DNA from 4 places in the Paenibacillus sp. 2RAB27 genome. Region 3 is predicted to be linked to each of the others. Evidence: riboswitches for the same ligand, from Rfam matches in the RefSeq annotation. Region 3 holds a riboswitch; each other region holds the start of a gene.
What was found. Region 3 has a riboswitch for cyclic di-AMP ahead of AB4114_RS16395 (APC family permease). Riboswitches for the same ligand answer to the same signal wherever they lie in the genome.

Region 1: linked by a shared signal. The riboswitch ahead of AB4114_RS23935 (hypothetical protein) and the one ahead of AB4114_RS16395 (APC family permease) in region 3 are both predicted to bind cyclic di-AMP.
Region 2: linked by a shared signal. The riboswitch ahead of AB4114_RS05310 (C40 family peptidase) and the one ahead of AB4114_RS16395 (APC family permease) in region 3 are both predicted to bind cyclic di-AMP.
Region 4: linked by a shared signal. The riboswitch ahead of AB4114_RS06910 (ABC transporter ATP-binding protein) and the one ahead of AB4114_RS16395 (APC family permease) in region 3 are both predicted to bind cyclic di-AMP.

The regions. Positions count from the first base shown of each region.
Region 1 is NZ_JBFRGR010000020.1:88,850-93,349, reverse strand. It holds gene AB4114_RS23940 (glycine betaine uptake BCCT transporter) at 55-1,584, opposite strand; gene AB4114_RS23935 (hypothetical protein) at 1,805-2,221, opposite strand; cyclic di-AMP (ydaO/yuaA leader) riboswitch at 2,283-2,443, opposite strand; partial or broken gene AB4114_RS23930 (DUF2179 domain-containing protein) at 2,449-2,723, opposite strand; gene thpD (ectoine hydroxylase) at 2,786-3,697, opposite strand; gene AB4114_RS23920 (ectoine synthase) at 3,716-4,102, opposite strand; gene ectB (diaminobutyrate--2-oxoglutarate transaminase) at 4,115-4,500, opposite strand, start outside.
Region 2 is NZ_JBFRGR010000003.1:5,197-9,696, forward strand. It holds gene AB4114_RS05300 (acetylxylan esterase) at 1-773, shown strand, start outside; gene AB4114_RS05305 (GNAT family N-acetyltransferase) at 838-1,350, shown strand; cyclic di-AMP (ydaO/yuaA leader) riboswitch at 1,448-1,609, shown strand; gene AB4114_RS05310 (C40 family peptidase) at 1,613-2,509, shown strand; gene AB4114_RS05315 (hypothetical protein) at 2,692-3,351, shown strand; gene yyaC (spore protease YyaC) at 3,577-4,110, shown strand; gene AB4114_RS05325 (ABC transporter ATP-binding protein) at 4,189-4,500, shown strand, end outside.
Region 3 is NZ_JBFRGR010000010.1:142,301-146,800, forward strand. It holds gene AB4114_RS16380 (MBL fold metallo-hydrolase) at 1-222, shown strand, start outside; gene AB4114_RS16385 (MFS transporter) at 266-1,708, opposite strand; gene AB4114_RS16390 (GNAT family N-acetyltransferase) at 1,863-2,309, shown strand; cyclic di-AMP (ydaO/yuaA leader) riboswitch at 2,608-2,757, shown strand; gene AB4114_RS16395 (APC family permease) at 2,858-4,500, shown strand, end outside.
Region 4 is NZ_JBFRGR010000003.1:399,563-404,062, reverse strand. It holds gene AB4114_RS06915 (ABC transporter permease subunit) at 1-573, opposite strand, end outside; gene AB4114_RS06910 (ABC transporter ATP-binding protein) at 580-1,464, opposite strand; cyclic di-AMP (ydaO/yuaA leader) riboswitch at 1,580-1,746, opposite strand; gene AB4114_RS06905 (AraC family transcriptional regulator) at 1,942-2,772, opposite strand; gene AB4114_RS06900 (beta-galactosidase) at 2,915-4,500, shown strand, end outside.

The DNA of each region.
Region 1 (4,500 bases), on a different contig from region 3:
ATTTATGCAAGCATACATAAGCATACATAAGCATACATAAGCATACATATTCCGTTATGACTCTCTTCCCATTAATAGCTCGTCAATTTTCTTCATACGACTCTGTTCTCTACTTCTCATCGTCCTTTCCTCCTGCCTTAGGGAAACGATTAAGGAAACACACATCCCGATAATGATGATCGCAAATGGAAGCGCTGCTACAATGGATGCTGTCTGTAAACCACTTAAGCCACCGCTAATTAGAAGAACTATAGCAATAGATGACTGAAGAACTCCCCACACAATTTTCACTTTATTCGACGGGTTTGGATTACCTTTGGTTGAGAGCATGCCCAAAACAAAAGTGGCTGAGTCAGCAGATGTAACAAAAAACGTAATAATCAATAAGGTGGCAATAAAAGCAATAATCCCCCCCATAGGCAGCTGCTCTAGTGTTAAAAATAAAGCAGATGTAACATCCTTTTCAGCCGCGGCCGCAATCGGATAATGATCAAACAACTCTAAGTGCAACCCTGTTCCTCCGAATACAGAAAACCAAACGAAGCTAAATAAACTTGGGATCAAGAGAACACCTAATACAAACTCCTTGATTGTTCTGCCTTTGGAAACACGTGCAATAAAAGTACCGACAAAAGGACCCCAAGCTATCCACCATGCCCAATAAAATAACGTCCAGACACCAACCCAGGTTCCCTGTGTAAACGGAGTCATTCGTAGGCTCATGTACACAATATTTTGCAAATATCCCCCTAAAGTAGAAGTAAATAAATCCAGAATGAAGGAGGTAGGGCCAACTACAAATACGAAAGTCATTAGCAAGACGGCTATAATTAAATTGGTATTGCTCAATATTCGGATCCCTTTGTCCAAGCCTGTCGTGGCCGAGAGCAAGAATAAAACCGTAACCACTGCAATAATGACCACTTGAACAAATGGACTTATTGAAATACCGAACATATGATTTAATCCGCCATTAATCTGAAGTGCACCTAAACCAAGCGAGGTGGCAACACCAAATACAGTAGCAATGATGGCAAGTGTATCTATCACACCTCCAACCCATCCCTCTGATATCTTGCCAAGAATGGGTGAAAAGACGGCGCTAATTAGCCCCCTCTTACCTTTCCGGAATTGAAAGTAAGCTAAGGCTAGCGAAATGATGGTGTAGATTGCCCATGGATGAACTCCCCAATGGAAAAAGGAATAACGCATGGCTAGTCGTGCAGCTTCTATGGATGCTACAGAAGCTCCCTCAGGTGGTGATAAAAAATGGGATAATGGCTCAGACACCCCCCAAAAAACAAGCCCAATCCCCATTCCGGCACTAAACAACATAGCGAACCAAGTTGCTGTTGAATATTCAGGTTCATCTTCATCTTTACCCAGTTTAATCCTTCCGTACTTACTAAACGCAAGATAGAAAGCAAAGAGTAAGATACCAAACGTTGAAATTAAGAAAAACCATCCAAAATTATTAATCGAAAAGTCGAAGAGTGAAGTCGCGGAATCAGCCAGCTTATTAGGGGCAAGAGCTCCCCATAAAACAAAAGCCAAAATAATAACAATTGAAATATACAAAACCATTTTTATAACCATCCCTATATACTATTTTATATTAATCATTACCTAATTAGGAAATATAATGCATTAATATGCCATTTCATCTGATCCGAAACAAAATATAGCCCATCAAACCACAGCTTTAAACACATAGTTGTGGTTTGATGAACTCTTACTTTTTACTCTCTTCTATTTAAACTCTACAAGTTTCCATAAACAACTTAGGAAATGTATCGACCTACCTTTAAGGCAAAAGAGATGATACCTCATTGTTCGTGTTTATGTACGTAAATTGGTTAGCACCCAGGCCTCTATATGCACTCCTTGACTTATCCCCTTTTGTTACAACGTGTATCGACTCAGAGCCCCACTCTTTACAAATTTGAATATACCTGCTGCATAGATTAAAACTAATTTCAAATAAATAAACTTTACTTATTTGGATATCAGGGAGCACCCAAGTCGCGGCATCTTCGGTGTCAACCATAATAATCGAATCCACACCCATAGCTTCCAGCTTTTTCTTTCCATACTTATTGTTCGTGAGTGCATAATATTGAATGCCTTTTGAACGTAATAGATGAATGAAATCTTTTCCCGCTCGGTTCGGAGCATTGACCAGTACATACTCAGATGAATTGGATTCTTCCTTGTTTTTCATTTTACTTTTCCCCCTTTGAGAGGCAACGAAAATTAGCCTTTAAGCCACACTCCTCCTCGTTACCTCTACACAATTACGCTTACGAAGTTAGCTGTCGGATTCGGACCTGAGAATAGCCCTACTCAATACATCTGAGATTCACCCCAACTGTGCATGCTGCCATACACCTGCTTACTTGGTTCCCCCGCTCTTGCCTCGTGCAAGACTCAGCGCTTACTCATGCCTGCTTATTTCCGAATCATTTTCAACCAAAAGCCACCATGCAAGCTCTTTGGTTCCAGCGTAATGATGAACGCTTTCGAATCTACGTTGCGAATGCAGGCGTACAAAAACTTTTCATTTTTTCTTCGAGCCAATACTTCCAAAACCAATCGTTCTCTTCTATCATACTAATCGCAGCGGCTGTATACTTCTCACCTTTTAAAGTCAGGATCATACGGAGTGTGAAACAAGAAACATAGACGATTTGAATCGCTAGAATGCTGCCTAATATGGATAACACGCCGCTTCACCTCTTTGATTACCGATGAGGACCCTCCACTAGGAAGATCCTTAAACATCATGTCATGATAAGCGTTCAGCGATATAATCTGGTCTAGGTCCCTTACCTGAGTAAGGAGCATTGAGTTTATTCAGCACACTATTATATACAATGAAAACATTGCTGCGCGGATCTGGGGTAATATTACTATTTGAACCGTGCATTAAATTACAATCGAATAGGAGGATGGAGCCAGCTTTACCCGTAGGTGCAACAATACCGCCTTGTTTGGCAAGCTGTTTTAGACTCTCTTGGTCAGGAACCCCATATTCTTGACGGCGAAGCGAGGATTTATAATTCTCATCCGGCGTTTCCCCTACACAGGAAACAAATGTACGATGTGAGCCAGGTATAACCATAAGGGGACCGTTATTGGCATGATTATCTTCTAACGCAATTGAACAGCTAAGCGCTCGCATTCTCGGCATCCCATCTTCCACATGCCAAGTTTCAAAATCCGAATGCCAATAAAACTCTTTACCTGTAAATCCTTGTTTAAAATTAATTCTGGATTGATGGATATAGGGTTGGCTACCCAAAATTTGACTAACGATGTCTTGTATACGTTGATCCGAAGCCATTTGTTTGAACACTTCGTCATCACGATGCACAGCGAATATGGATCTAATTTCATCATTCCCTGGTTCTCTGATCACTTCAGGCTTCTGCACTTCTTTACTTTGCTCCCAAAGTCTTGCTAGCTCTTGCTTCCAAAATTGAACCTGCTCCTCGGTAAAAAAGGATTCCAAGAACAAATAACCATTTTCCTCGTAAAATGTAAGCTGCTCCTTACTAATTTCTGTCTGATTAATTGTAGGGTTATAAACCACCAGATCCTGCCGCTCCAGTAGCTTTGGCTCCTGATAGATTCTTGATGGATAGCTGTCTTGCATGCTCGATCGATTCACCGTAATTTGCCCCTTGGATGTCAACATGGATTGCCACTCTCCTTATTAGATTTGGTCTAACGGGTATGTCCCTTCAGCATCATGAACTTCTCGGCCTGTTGTAGGCGGATTAAACACACAAATCATACGCATATCCGTTCTACCGCGCAGCAGATGTTTCTCATGACCGTTTAAGACATAGAGGGTTCCTTCGGAAATGGGATAAATCTCTTTGCTTTCGAGGACTTCAATCTCACCGTCTCCTTGAATACAGTACACGGCTTCAACATGATGTTTGTACCATATCTCTGTTTCAGTACCGGCTTTAATCGTCGTATCGTGCAAAGAGAAGCCTACCTGGTCACTTTTCACAAGCAATCGTGTACTATACCAAGTTTCTGTATCTACATGGAATTCAGTGCCGACTCTCTCGGCAAGTTGTCTTACTATCATTGCCTGCTCCTCCTATGCCTGTTTACTTGTCAACTTTAATTCTGTATAAATTTCTTCCATACTTTCTCGTAAAATGTCCAATCCTTGGACTAAGCCTGCTTCATCAATGATTAACGGTGGCATGATTTTGGCAACTTCACTGTCGGTTCCAGAGGTTTCCATGATCAGTCCCTTCGAGAAGGCACGTTCACATATTCTCTCTGCTAGGCCACTAACTTCGAAGACAATACCTTGCATAAGCCCTCTTCCTCTGACCTTCCCTTTTAATTGTGGGTAAGAGGCTACCATTTCTTGCAGACAGCTATTTAACAGCCTGCCTTTCTCCAGAATGCTCATAGAGAATTGCTCATTTTCCCAATAACGAAGTGCTTCCGAGGCTGTTATGAAGGCTAAATTGT
Region 2 (4,500 bases), on a different contig from region 3:
TCTTGCAGGGTGCTGCGGAAACACCGATTCATGCTTGGTTGTTACTGCCTAATGCTGAGAGCAAGTCTAAGAAGGTACCTTGTATTGTTACATTCCCAGGCTATACGGGCTCCAAGGGAAGACCCGAGGATCATGCTGCTTGGTTGCTTATGGGGTATGCGGTACTTGCGGTTGATGTACGCGGGCAAGGCGGCGAAAGCGGTAACCTGCTGCCACAGGAGACTGGCATGACGAGGGGCTGGATTACACAGGGGATTCTCGACGCGGAGACGAGCTACTATCGTGCAGTTGCGATCGATTCATTACGTGCTGTACACTGCGCGTTAGAGCAGCCAGAAATCGACAGTGAGCGGGTATTCGTATACGGCGGAAGCCAGGGCGGAGGGCTTGCCCTACTCGTAACCGCGCTTGAGAAGCGTATTCGGTCAACCATTGCCCATGTACCGAATCTATGCCACATGGATTTGGGCTTGTTGCAATCGGTCAGCTCACTTAGTGAGGCAGCGGAATTCGTTACCCGGTTCCCAGAATATCTGCCAGATGTACTGCGAACAGTTTCCTATTTCGATATCGTGAATTTGGGCGATCGAATTGAGCAGCCTGTTCACGTTACGGTAGGATTGAAGGATACGTGCTGCTTGCCAGAAGCGATTTTCGCTGCGTATAACCGAATCGAATCAGCACACAAATCGATTGAAGTGTACCCCTTCATGGGGCACGCGACACCTCCTGGCTCTCATGCAGCGGCACATGCCTTTTTCTCAAAATGGTAAGGTCTGAAGTAAGAGGCTTCACACTTGGATAACCTATTACTAACTTGAAGGGAGGTGCTGACAAATGGAAAAAATGGATTCATTTGAAGAGGTATTTAAGCTGATGGAAGCCGCTTTTCCTGTAACTGAAATAAGGACGTATGAAGGTCAACGAGCACTGTTATCTCATCCTAATTACAGCATCGATGTCGAGAAAGATCCTCAAAGGCAGCTACTTGGCTTCTTGGCCAGTTGGAACTTTAGTACGTTTCGATTTGTGGAACATATCGCCGTCAACGCTGCCATAAGAGGCGGTGGGATTGGCAAGCAAATGCTGACGACGTATATGAGCCGTGCAAGTACCCCTATCGTACTTGAAGTCGAGCCTCCGACTGCCTCAGATGCTACGCGGAGAATTGAATTCTATAAGCGCTGCGGCTTCCATTTGAACCTATTTCCTTATGCGCAGCCACCACTCAGAGAAGGGCAACTGAAATTGCCTCTCAACATCATGAGTTATCCTAGTCCGATGACAGAAAATGAGTTTAATCCCTGTAAGCATATCCTATTTACCGAGGTGTATAAGCAGCTGCTCTGAAAAGAGTGGCTGTTTTTTTTGTGCTTTACATAGGAAAGGAAACACTTACCATCTCGCAAAAGTTGTCATCCTAAAACGAACTATGCTAGTCTAATATAGACAAAAAATGCCGAATCTCGGAGCATCGAAAGCTCTGGTACGGGGGACTTCTTTACTTGGGGTGAATGAATGCTCAGTTAGCCATAGGCTAATGGGTGCGCTAGGGAAAACCTCTTCCCGAACCCGTCAACTAACCTCGGAGGCTTCAAGGAGGCACAACGTTTTGAAACTTTTTACCAAAAGCTTTATTTGTTCATGCGCTCTTGTAGGCGCAGCCTTTTTCCTGTTCGCCGCTCCATCCACGCATGCTGCTGCCCCAGACACCTCTTCGGTGAAGGTTCAAGTCAATGATGACTTGGTGCAGTTCCCGGAAGTACAGCCGTTTATTGATACGGAGGGTACACTTCAGGTGCCATTACGTGTGCTATCGGAGAAGTTAGGCTATCAAGTGGGATGGGCGAAGCAAGGCGATGAAGTCGTCGTCACGCTGATGAACAAGGAGCAGGCGATTCAACTCACAACGGACGAAGAGCAAGCGATCGTGAACAGTAAGTTAGTTGAATTAGAGAGCAGTCCAACTTTGGTTAAAGGGAGTACCTATGTCCCTCTACGCTTTGTTACAGAGACGTTTGGATCTGCGATTGCGTGGAACGATGCGAATAAAATTGCCATCGTGGAAGAGGACGGCAAGACTCATAAGCCAGCCTGGATTGCACCGCCACCAGCAGCTCTAGCAGCCCCAGTGGCCAAGGTCGTTCAGTCATCCATTGCAGCTCAAATTATTCAAGCTGCAACGACGTTCAAAGGGACACCGTACCGATGGGGAGGAACTACACCTAAGGGTTTTGATTGCTCTGGATTCGTTCGTTATGTATACGAGGCCAAAGGTATCGAGCTGCCACGCACCTCCGTGCAAATGTACGATAATGCGGGGGCGAGAGTGACGGATTTGAAAGCGGGAGACCTCGTCTTCTTTGCTTCTGGTATCGTCAACCATGTAGGCATTTACATCGGAAATAATCAATTCATTTCCTCGACAACATCCGTTGGTGTAACGGTTGATAGTCTCGCTAGCTCCTATTGGGGCTCCAGATATGTAGGTGCTAAACGCGTGTTATAGGTAGTTACGAAATCAAGTAAATCATCGATCTAAGAGCGTATGTTCGCTAAGTCTTTCTTTATTGAAAGCAAAGCGGCAGATGCTCTATTTTTTGCGCGAATTTGTGCGATTCTTATCGAATTTTTGAGAATTATAGCCTATAATGGAACAATGGTTGGAAGAAAGTAGGTGGCGCGTACGGCATGCAAGTCAGTGTCTGGAAAAGCTTGTTTCATAAAATTAAATTGTCGGGTCGAACAGATCGCATGTATAACGTGGAAACAGGTCCTGCCATACCAGAAGACATTCGGGTCGTGATTAAGCAATTTTTTCATACGTATAACCATTTCAAAGGGGCTAGGCAATTCCAAACAGATACGTTTATTAAAGAAGTATTTTATGCAACAAAACAAGATCCGAGAGATCAGCGCTCAATAGATGAGATGGAAACTTATATTCAGAGCAAGAATGTGAATCGGTTACGACTGAAATCTTATGTGATTGATGAATATTTACGTGTTGGTGAGAAGGTGTGTATGATCGGTGTGACGCGGGAGTTTAGCAATGCGCATCGCAATCGTGTGCTTTATTTTATCATTCAGGAAGAAGGCATTTGGCGGTTCCATCATATCGTGAGATCACATCATGGCAAAATTCTAGAGAAATTTCAGGTGAAGGAACAGGTTGGATTTGTGGTTGGGGATGATAAGGTAGCGCTGCTCTTTCTTACACATGCCGATTCGGCGGATGCTTCCACGTTCATGTTAGGGGATTATGTTCACTCAGAAGGTTATCTGGAAGTGGAGCAAGAGGTCAGCGATCAGCTCTATTATCGCATTGTTCGAATGAATCGCGTACATTAAGAAGGTTGAATACGCTTCATGGACTACTTCGTGATCAAAAGTGGAGTTTTTGAACAACCTCTATAAGCGGCATGAATAGGCTTTGCTCGGTCGTCGAGTAACGCTTATTTGGTGTATGCGAATATGGAAGTATACAAGTGGACACAGCCCGCCTCCATGTGAAAGAATGGAACTATTATGCATCAGGTGAAAGGTTAGGTGTACATGCCTGAAAGGGAGGCAAAGATGGAGAAAGAACCGATGGGGCTGCAGGAGCAGTTTTGGAAAAAAGTAGATGGCGAGCAGTTAGGGCAGCTTCTGCAAATGATTGCTTTGAGCAAGGGGCTGGAGCCTAGTCGGATTGCTTTTGTATGTATAGGGACAGATCGCTCAACTGGCGATGCACTAGGTCCACTTGTGGGGAGTAGGCTTGCAGAGCTGGGCTATCCGTACGTCATTGGCACGCTTGCAGCACCGTGTGATGCTACTAATTTGGCCGTGCGCTTGCAGGAAATCCCACCGAATGTTGTCGTTATTGCGATAGATGCTTGTTTGGGACGGAAATTAAGTGTGGGTTTGTACCAATTGTCGAACCAGCCACTGGCTCCAGGGAAATCAGTAGGTAAAGATTTACCTCCAATTGGTGATTACACGATTGCAGCGATCGTGAATGTGGATGGACCTAGACAGTATAACGTCCTGCAAACGACTTCGTTATTTCGTGTTATGCAGATGGCAGAAGAAGTAATCCGGGCAATTGTTTATGCCATTCCTTTGTAGCTGAGGGGCAGCAAAGAGGAGAAAGATCGGAGTGATGGGTGAGTGATCGGACCAGGTGGAGCAGGTGGGCCAGGGGGAATGGGGCGGCTTTCCGACCGGAATCGTCCAAAGGCCAAGTTAAAGGATGTATCGATACGCAGGATTTTGTTATTGTTCAAAAGATATTGGGGACAGCTCTTGGTCATTATCGGCTTGGCACTGCTTGCGGCAGTGATGGGGTTGATCCCGCCTCTAGTCATGAAGGAAATTATTGATACCGCAATTCCGCAGGGACGTGTTCAGCTATTGTCCGTAATGGCGCTGCTGTTAATCGTGCTGCCTGTGTTGAGCGGAGTAGTGGGCGTATGGCAGAACCATCTCAATACCAAAGTAACCCAAGGGGTTATTCGG
Region 3 (4,500 bases):
ACTAGTGGTAGGGGCCTCCATCCAAACGGCCATTTGGACGCCTTTAGCTGTATGGAATTATTTCGCAAACTGTTAGAGCAAGGGACTTTACATGCTAACTCTCGCATTTATCTTACCCATATTAACCACTTTACCTCTACACATGCAGATCTAGTAGGCTGGATTCAGGAACAGCAATTCCCATGTCCGATTACGGTCGCATGGGATGGCATGGTCATATGATTAAAAACGCGCACCGATAACGTATCGGTGCGCGTTTATGCTTTTATTCAGTTGCGGTTGCAGCCACAACTGGGCTTCCTACCGAATCCGTTGTGACGAGTCCCGTAAGCCTCTTTTTTGCATAGCTTCTGTATAGAATCGAGCTTCCTATCGTTATAAGCGCAACCACCGCCATCCCCCAGATGAGGTTGTCAAAAGCACGTTCGAGCGGCAGGGCTTTTTGCCAGACCAGTGCGCTTCCCGAGAGCGCAACGGCGAACGCGCCGCTGAAAAATTGCAACAATTGGAACAAGCCCATGCCCGAGCCGATGCGATCTGTGGTCAATTGCCGGGAGAGCTCATTGGATACAGCACTGGAAAGTGTCGTAAAGCTGATGCTGACCAGGATGTAGAGTGCAGCAATCCAGTAAGAGGAATAGCTTGCAGTCAGGGCAAGCCCTACGGTTGAAACTAGCATCAACCATGGTACGTAGCGGAGTAACGCCGTATTCCCATAGCGGTCAATGATGCGACCCACGCGATTGGAGACGAGCATAGCCAACAAAGCGCCAGGGAAGAGCAATAGTCCCGAAGTAAGCGGAGCTAAGCCGAAAACCCGCGCAAGCATCTGTGGCGCAAGGAACAAGAAGCCAAAGCTGATCATATAGGAAAACACGCCGATTGCGCTGAGCGCCATATAGGGTCTGTCGCCGAATAGGGCAGGCAGCACGAACGGTTGTGAGGCTCGGCGAATGCGCAGAGTGAATAGGACAATCGCGATGACGCCTGCTAGGAGTGCGATCAGACTCTTAGACGTAAGGAAGAGCAGCAACCCCGTCGTCCCAATCCCGAGGAGCAGAGCTCCGATGAAATCGAACGAGCCGCTTTCTGGTTTTTCTTTTGGCAGCAGGATGAGAAAGATAGGAATTAGCAGCAGCGTTACCGCTGTAATGACGAACAGGAAATGCCAGCCCAAATACTGAACGATGGATCCCCCTGCGACGGGACCTAGTCCCAAGCCAAGAGAAGCCGCGGAAAGGATGAGCGACATGGCTCTGCCTCTACGAGACAACGGAATGTAGCGGGTTACGAGTACGATACCAAGCGAAGGGATCGCACCTGCGCCGGATGCTTGAATCAACCGCGTAAATAGCAACAGTCCGAAGCTGTCCGTGAACAACCCTAGAATGGAGGCGCCGCCTAGCGAGAGCAGGGCAATGACGTAGAGCCTGCGAATAGGCACGAAGTCGGACAAGCGGCTGTAGGTGATCGATGCGATGGCGAAAATGATTGAATACCCCGTAACAATCCACGATGCCGTTGAAGGACTGAGCTCGAATTGTACGGAAATTTTGGGCAGTGCCAGATTGAACATCATCGTGTTCATGATAACAAGTACAATTGTAAAACAGAGCAACCAGGAGACAGGCGTTTCTCGTAAGCGGCCAGGCATCTCAGGTTGAGCGTGTGTTGTTCCTTGAGCTGAAGAGGTTGCGTTGTCTGACATGGTACACCTTCCGATCTAAACTATAATATATTTTGTGACAGTTTATCATGGCGGGTAGGGTGTGTCAATGAATTGGCTTGTATTAAATTAGTAAATTGTTGAATGTTTATACATATAATTGTATTATTATTCATAAAACACATGGAGGAATACAATGGGACACGTGATAAGAAAAGTGGAACTTGAAGATTTGGAGGCATTAACAGAGTTGATGTGTGCCTATATTGTAGGCTTTTATAAGAAGCCACAGCCGCTGATAACTTCTATTCATCGACTGATTAGAAACTTGCTTCAGGAACAAGGCGGTATACAGTTTGTTGTCGACCAAGAGGGAGAACTCGTCGGCTTTGCGACCTTGTATTTTTCTTGTAGTACGATGAAGGCAAATCCCATTACGATCATGAATGACCTCTTCCTTCTCGAGTCTTACCGGGGGACCGCTGCAGAAGAAGACTTGTTCCAGAAGTGCCAAACCTACTCCAAGGAAAACGGCTATGCCTACATGTCATGGATCACCGCGCCAGACAATCATCGTGCACAACAGTTTTTTGACAAAATGGGCGGAACTCGCGTGGATTGGGTCAACTACACGATTATTTAAAGGAAGCGGTTGTTAAATAACTCGGTTTCAGTCAACCACGCTACAATGGTAGTGCCCTAAAGTGAAAAACCTCATCATCCAACGTAATATTCGCACGAACTAGCAACTTTGATGGATTGCAAACTTGTTGTTTAGTCAAAATACCCTGATTAGCTACGAGAATGGAAGATAATCAACGAATCAGGTAATTGTAAGCGAATTATCGGGTGAAACGTGAGGTCGGAGAGTGCTTTTTACGTTTTTTCCCTCCTTTACTATGTTGGTAGAAGAGAGTAGTATTCAACACGTACATGAACAGTTGAATATTTCGCTTAATTTTCTTTTAAGAAAAGCGGGGGAACCACGAGTAACATGGGGTGAATAACGGTACGGATTCAGTACCTTTTAGGGCAGATTTCTCGCGGCCCGAACCCGGCAGCTAACCTCGTAAGCGAACGTGAGAAAGGAGAACGTGTGTTCAAAACACAAGGTCGATCCTTGTGTTTTTTTGCGTCCATTTTTCAAAAATATAGTATTGATATGGCTTTAATTGGAGGAACAACGGCGAAATGACAAGTGATTCATTGAAAAAAATTGTGTTCGGTAAGCCGCTAAAGTCGAGTGAGATTGAGTCGGAGAAAATGCCTGTCTGGAAAGCCCTCCCTATCTTGTCGTCAGATGCCTTATCATCCGTATCGTATGGGACGGAGCAAATTCTGTTAGAGCTCGCGACAGTGGGGGTTGCAGCTTTTGCCTTCTCGTTGCCGATTGCGGTTTCGATTATTGCTTTGATTCTACTGCTCGTGTTGAGCTATAGACAGGTGATCGAAGCGTACCCGATGGGCGGCGGCGCCTATATGGTGACGAAAGAAAATTTAGGCATGGTGTGGGGACGTCTTACCGGTGTCTCTCTGCTAATCGACTATACCTTAACCGTAGCCGTTTCGATATCGGCTGGTGTCCAGGCAATTACCTCGGCATTTCCATCGGCTGTACCGTACATTGTTCCGCTGACCATCTTACTGGTTTGGATTATGGTCTGGCTGAACTTGCGAGGTACTTCCGAATCAGGAACGGTATTCGCGATTCCAACGTACTTTTTTATTCTTTGTATCTTGTTGTTAGTGGGTAAAGGTATTTTCGATTTACTGACAGGATCTATGAATACGCATGCGATCGAATTCGCACCAAGCTCAGCGACGAACTCATTAACCCTATTCGTACTTCTCAAAGCGTTCTCGTCCGGTTGTTCAGCTGTAACGGGGATCGAAGCGATCTCTGATGCCGTACCGCATTTTAGAACGCCATCTGTCAATAATGCCAAACGAACACTCCTCTCTCTAGGCGGCTTGTTGGCCATCGTGTTCGGTGGTGTAACACTGATTGCCTTAGGGTATGGGGTGGCACCGGATCATAACGGTCATACATCGGTTCTTTCGATGGTGACGGAGCAGGCCTTTGGCCGAGGCGTTATGTACTACGCGACGCAAATCGCGACCATGCTCATCTTGGTGCTCGCTGCGAATACAAGCTTCAATGGCTTCCCGATCTTGGCGTCCATCATGGCCCAAGACAAAAACTTCCCGCGCATGTTCTCCTTCCGTGGGGATCGGCTTTCGTATCACTATGGCATTATTACGCTAGGCGTATTAGCCAGCCTGCTATTGATTGGCTTTAAAGGTAAAACCGATGCACTTATTCCGCTTTATGCGATTGGCGTGTTTTTATCTTTTACACTTGCTCAGACGGGGTTGGTTCGGAAATGGCTCAAAGAGCGCGTATCTGGCTGGATTGGGAAGCTGATCATCAACGGGCTGGGCGGTATCGTCTCCCTAGTAGTTCTTATCATTTTCTCCGTTACCAAATTCAGCGAGGGTGCTTGGATTGTCATTATCATTACACCGATCCTCCTCTGGCTCATTACGAAAATTAGTCACCATTACGACGACGTAGCCAAACAGTTGCGGATCGATATCACACAAGACCGTGTATGTACCAAAGAGCCGGTCATTATCGTGCCTGTGGCTGGGATTCACAAAGCGGTAGAGCAGACCCTGAACTATGCCAAATCGCTCTCGCCTAACGTCATCGCGTTCTATGTCTCCTTCTCGGATGAGGACGAAGAATCGATGCAGGAGAAGTGGCAGATCTGGGATCCAGGTGTTCGACTCGTAGTGTTCAAATCACGCTACAGAACGATTCTGAAGCCGCT
Region 4 (4,500 bases), on a different contig from region 3:
GACAGATAACACGGCTTTAATTTTAGAAAATACGACGGAAATGATGAATCCTATAGCAAGGAACATCAACTGGATAAACAGCAAAGTGAGGGAAATCAATAGAAATGTGCTCACATCAAAATCGACCGTTTTGACTTGAAGCGCCATTAGATAGGCTGCAGCGATATAAATCACGCACGTAATGACTAAAGAAGTAACAGCCGCTAATAGCTTGGAAGTAACAATTTTCGTACGTGTTACGGGCTTCGTAAGCAGAAAGTCTGCTGTTTTCTCGCGCATTTCTTTCGAGAGTATAGACGTTCCCAGAACCATGGCTTGAATGGCTCCGCAAAGCGTAATGTACATAAAGATGTACACATAGAAACCGAGTAGGGTACCAAACGTTTCGATTTGAATGCCAAGCGCTTTCCTTACCCCTTCTGGATACCCTTCTAAGATGGAAGAAAACTCAGCAAAATCCTTAGAAACCGATGGAAAAAGGGACAGGAATAAGACGATGACCGCAATTAAGGAGCACGTCCACGTGATCGTGGATTTCCGATAGGCTCTCAATTCATGAAGGTATATATTCATTCCACTTTAAGCCTCCTTCTCATAGTAGTGCATAAAGATCTCCTCTAAATCAGGCTCTTCGATCCACAGATTATCGATTTCAATTTCGGCAATTTTTCGCATGACTTGATTAATATTGCCTTTGAATAAGAAGCTCGTCGTCTGGCCTTGGACATCAATGTTATTGACTCCGGTCATCTTGAAAAAGTTAGGGTCGAGCGCTTGTGCCGTATCCACTTTAAATCGCTTGAAATTGTTTTCCTTTAAGGTGCTGATCTTCTCAACCGTTACAATTCTACCTTCCTTAATAATCGCGACGCGATCGCATAATCTCTGAACTTCACTCAATATATGAGAGGAAAAAAGAATCGTGGCTCCTCTTTGATTCTGTTGTTCGAGCAATTCGAAAAACTTCTGCTGCATGAGCGGGTCAAGTCCACTTGTCGGTTCATCCAGAATAATAAGCTTAGGATCATGCAGCAGCCCTTGAACGATGCCTACTTTCTTTTTGTTCCCCAGAGATAGATCATCAATTTTCTTCGTAACGTCCAGATCCATAATTTCAGCAAGCTCTTTGATTCTCTTCGTGCAATCCTTCTTGTAAAAGCTGGCTGAATACTTGAGTAGGTCGATTACTTTCATGTTGTCATAATAAAAAACTTCCGAAGGCAAGTAGCCGATCTCTTTCTTTATTTCAGGCGCAAACTGGATGCAGTCTTTTCCAAAAATTTTGGCACTGCCGCTTGTTGGAAAAATCAGAGACAGCAGCGTTCGAATCGTTGTTGATTTCCCTGCCCCATTCGGTCCAATAAAACCAAAGATCTCCCCTTCTTCGATTGAAAAACTAACATCGGTAATACCTCTTGCGTTCCCATAGGTTTTGGTCAAATTATTGATTTCAATAGCATGCATGGTATAGCCTCCTTATAACATTTATGTAACATTTTGGGTTGACGGCATGCAAAAAGAAGCCCTAAGAGCAGAGAATCTCTACTCTCGGACTTCTTTACATAAGAAGGCGAGTGTGCGGTTCTCTCTCAATGCACTTACGAGGTTAGCTGTCGGATTCGGACTTGAGAGCGTCCTACCTAATGCTTGCGAGCATCAGGATTCACCCCATGAAGCCAAGTATTGCTTGAACGGCTTCGATTGGTTCCCCCGTTTCCCCTACTGGGAATTAAGTGGTTTCTTTTCACATAGAATCAACTTGTCGTAATGAATCTTACGCCGTTCTTTATCGATTGTAAAACGTAGATTCGCCTTTAATTATTGCTTATTTGACTTTGGTAGTCGATGAAAGCGCATACATATAGGAGTGTCGTTGATTATCCCATACTTTGCTACTTATTAATGCTCTTTAGGAGATGAAGCTCTATAGACCTAGGAAACCTACGTGCTGTAGAGCCGCCGATACTCCTGTGGTGTCATTCCGGTATGCTCTCGGAAGCGCGCAATAAAGTAGCTGCTCTGGGAAAATCCGACATGCTCAGCCACTTGCTTAATCGTCCATTCGGTAGACATGAGCAGTTGTTTAGCTACAACCAGACGACATTCGAACAGCCACTCGACCGGAGTCCGCCCCATCACTTCGTGAAACATTCGACTAAAGTAAAAGGTACTGAAACCTGCCTGCTCGGCCATCTGCAGGAGAGTTAGCGGTTTCGTGCAGTGCGTACGAATATATTCCGCGACCTCTCTCATCCGTGCACGCTTATCCAGAATAGTTACTGTTCCATGCGTCTCTGCACGTAAGGCAAGCTCAGCAAGCAGTTCATAGAGCTTCACGGCCAATTGTACCTCATTCCGATCATATGGGGATGCCAGCTCCAATAAATCTCCTGTCAATTGTTTGAGCTTGGGTACATCCCAATATGTAAACAGCCATACTGCTGAAGTTCCTTGATCATTCAACAGCCTGTCGAGTCCCTCACCTGCAAGGTGTACCCAAAATACTTGCCACGGATCGTTTGGATCGGTTCGATACTCCTGTTCAAGGCCCGATCCGTAATAAAAGCCTTGTCCTGCTTCCAGGGAGAATTCCTTCCCATTCGCTTTGACGTAGCCTTTACCGCTTAACACAATATGCAAATTGGCTTGTTGCAGCTGCCCCTTAAACCGCCACTCCTGATGCTCAGGGAAATCCGCATATTGACCAATCATATCCGGATAAACCGTATAGTGTTTGTACATGGGCTCCGGTAATACATAATGAATTTTCATGTGTCCTCCAAAACGCAAAAATCTGATATACGTCGCAAAATGATGTTATATACATAATATTATAAAGAAATATAATGAGTACATAAAGGATTTTAAATAACAAAAAATTACTACATCTATAGAAATGGGGATGTTATGACTCATGGAAAAGACCATTCCGGGAGAGAAGTTTGATTTAGGCGTATGCTACTACCCTGAGCAGTGGCCAGAGGCTATGTGGGCTGACGATTATAGGAGAATGCGAGAAATCGGCTTTACCATCGTACGGATGGGAGAGTTTGCATGGAATTTCTTTGAACCAGAGGAAGGGGTATTTGCCTTTGATCTGTTCGACCGTGCGATAAGTCTTGCTCACGAGCATGGACTACAGGTCATTCTCGGTACTCCCACAGCAACACCGCCTGCTTGGATGACCTACAAATACCCCGAAATTCTGAATGCTAACTTTGATGGTGTGCAGTATCAGCACGGGATGAGACGTCACTACAATTACAGCAGCCCTATTTACCGCGAATACTGTGCGAAAATTACTGAGGCTATGGCGCGGCATTATGCCAACAATCCAGGGGTCGTAGGCTGGCAGATTGACAACGAGCTTAACTGTGAGATAAATGTCTTCTATGCCGAGGCAGATCATGCAGCGTTTAGGAAGTGGGTACAGGAGAAATACGGTACCTTAGAGGCATTAAATGAGACTTGGGGGACCGTCTTCTGGAACCAGAGTTACTCGGACTGGGAACAAGTCCATTTAACTCGCCCTGCGCCTTCCAAGTCCGTTAACCCTCATCAAGCGCTGGATGAAAAGCGATTTATCTCGGACAACGTCATTTCCTTTGCCCGTTTGCAGGTAGACATCTTGCGTGAGCTTGCGCCCACTCAGTGGATCACAACCAACGGCATGTTTGGTCATCTGGATAGCCATGCCATGACGGATGAACTGCTTGATTTCTTTTCTTTCGACTCGTATCCGAACTTCTCAACCATTTGGAACGATGCTGATCGCGAGCAACCACTCATGGACCGCAGCAATTCCAACCAACTCACCAAGGTACGCTCGATCTCCCCCACTTTCTGCATTATGGAGCAGCAGTCAGGCCCTGGCGGTTGGGTGAACACGATGGGGCAATCTGCACCCAAACCAGGTCAAATGCGATTATGGACCTATCAATCGGTTGCTCATGGGGCGGATATGGTGTTGTTTTTCAGATGGCGGACGGCAACCTTCGGTACCGAGATTTATTGGCATGGGATCAACGATTATCATAACCGTCCTAACCGCAGGGTCGCCGAAGCCGCAACAATTAGCCGGGAATTGGGTAAAATCGGGGAAGTTATCGCTGGCTCTCGTTTCGCTGCGGAGGTGGCTATCCTGCACGATTATGACAATGAGTGGGATGGGGAGCTTGACCACTATCATGGTCCACTAACAAGAGAGAGTGAATATAGCTGGGGGAAAGCCCTGCAATTCAGTCATATCCCATACGATTATTTGTATGTGCAAAATAAGACTACCCTAGATGACCTAGCTCGTTACAAAGTGCTCGTCTACCCTCATCCAGCTATTATGTCGGAGGAAACGGCCGAGCTGCTTAAGCAGTACGTAGCAGCAGGAGGCAAGCTGCTCTTTGGTGCTCGCTCCGGTTATAAAGATCAACGCGGACATTGCCGAATTACGCCATTCCCTGGTCTCGTTGCGGAACTGTGCGGCGTGACGGTGGAAGACTTTAC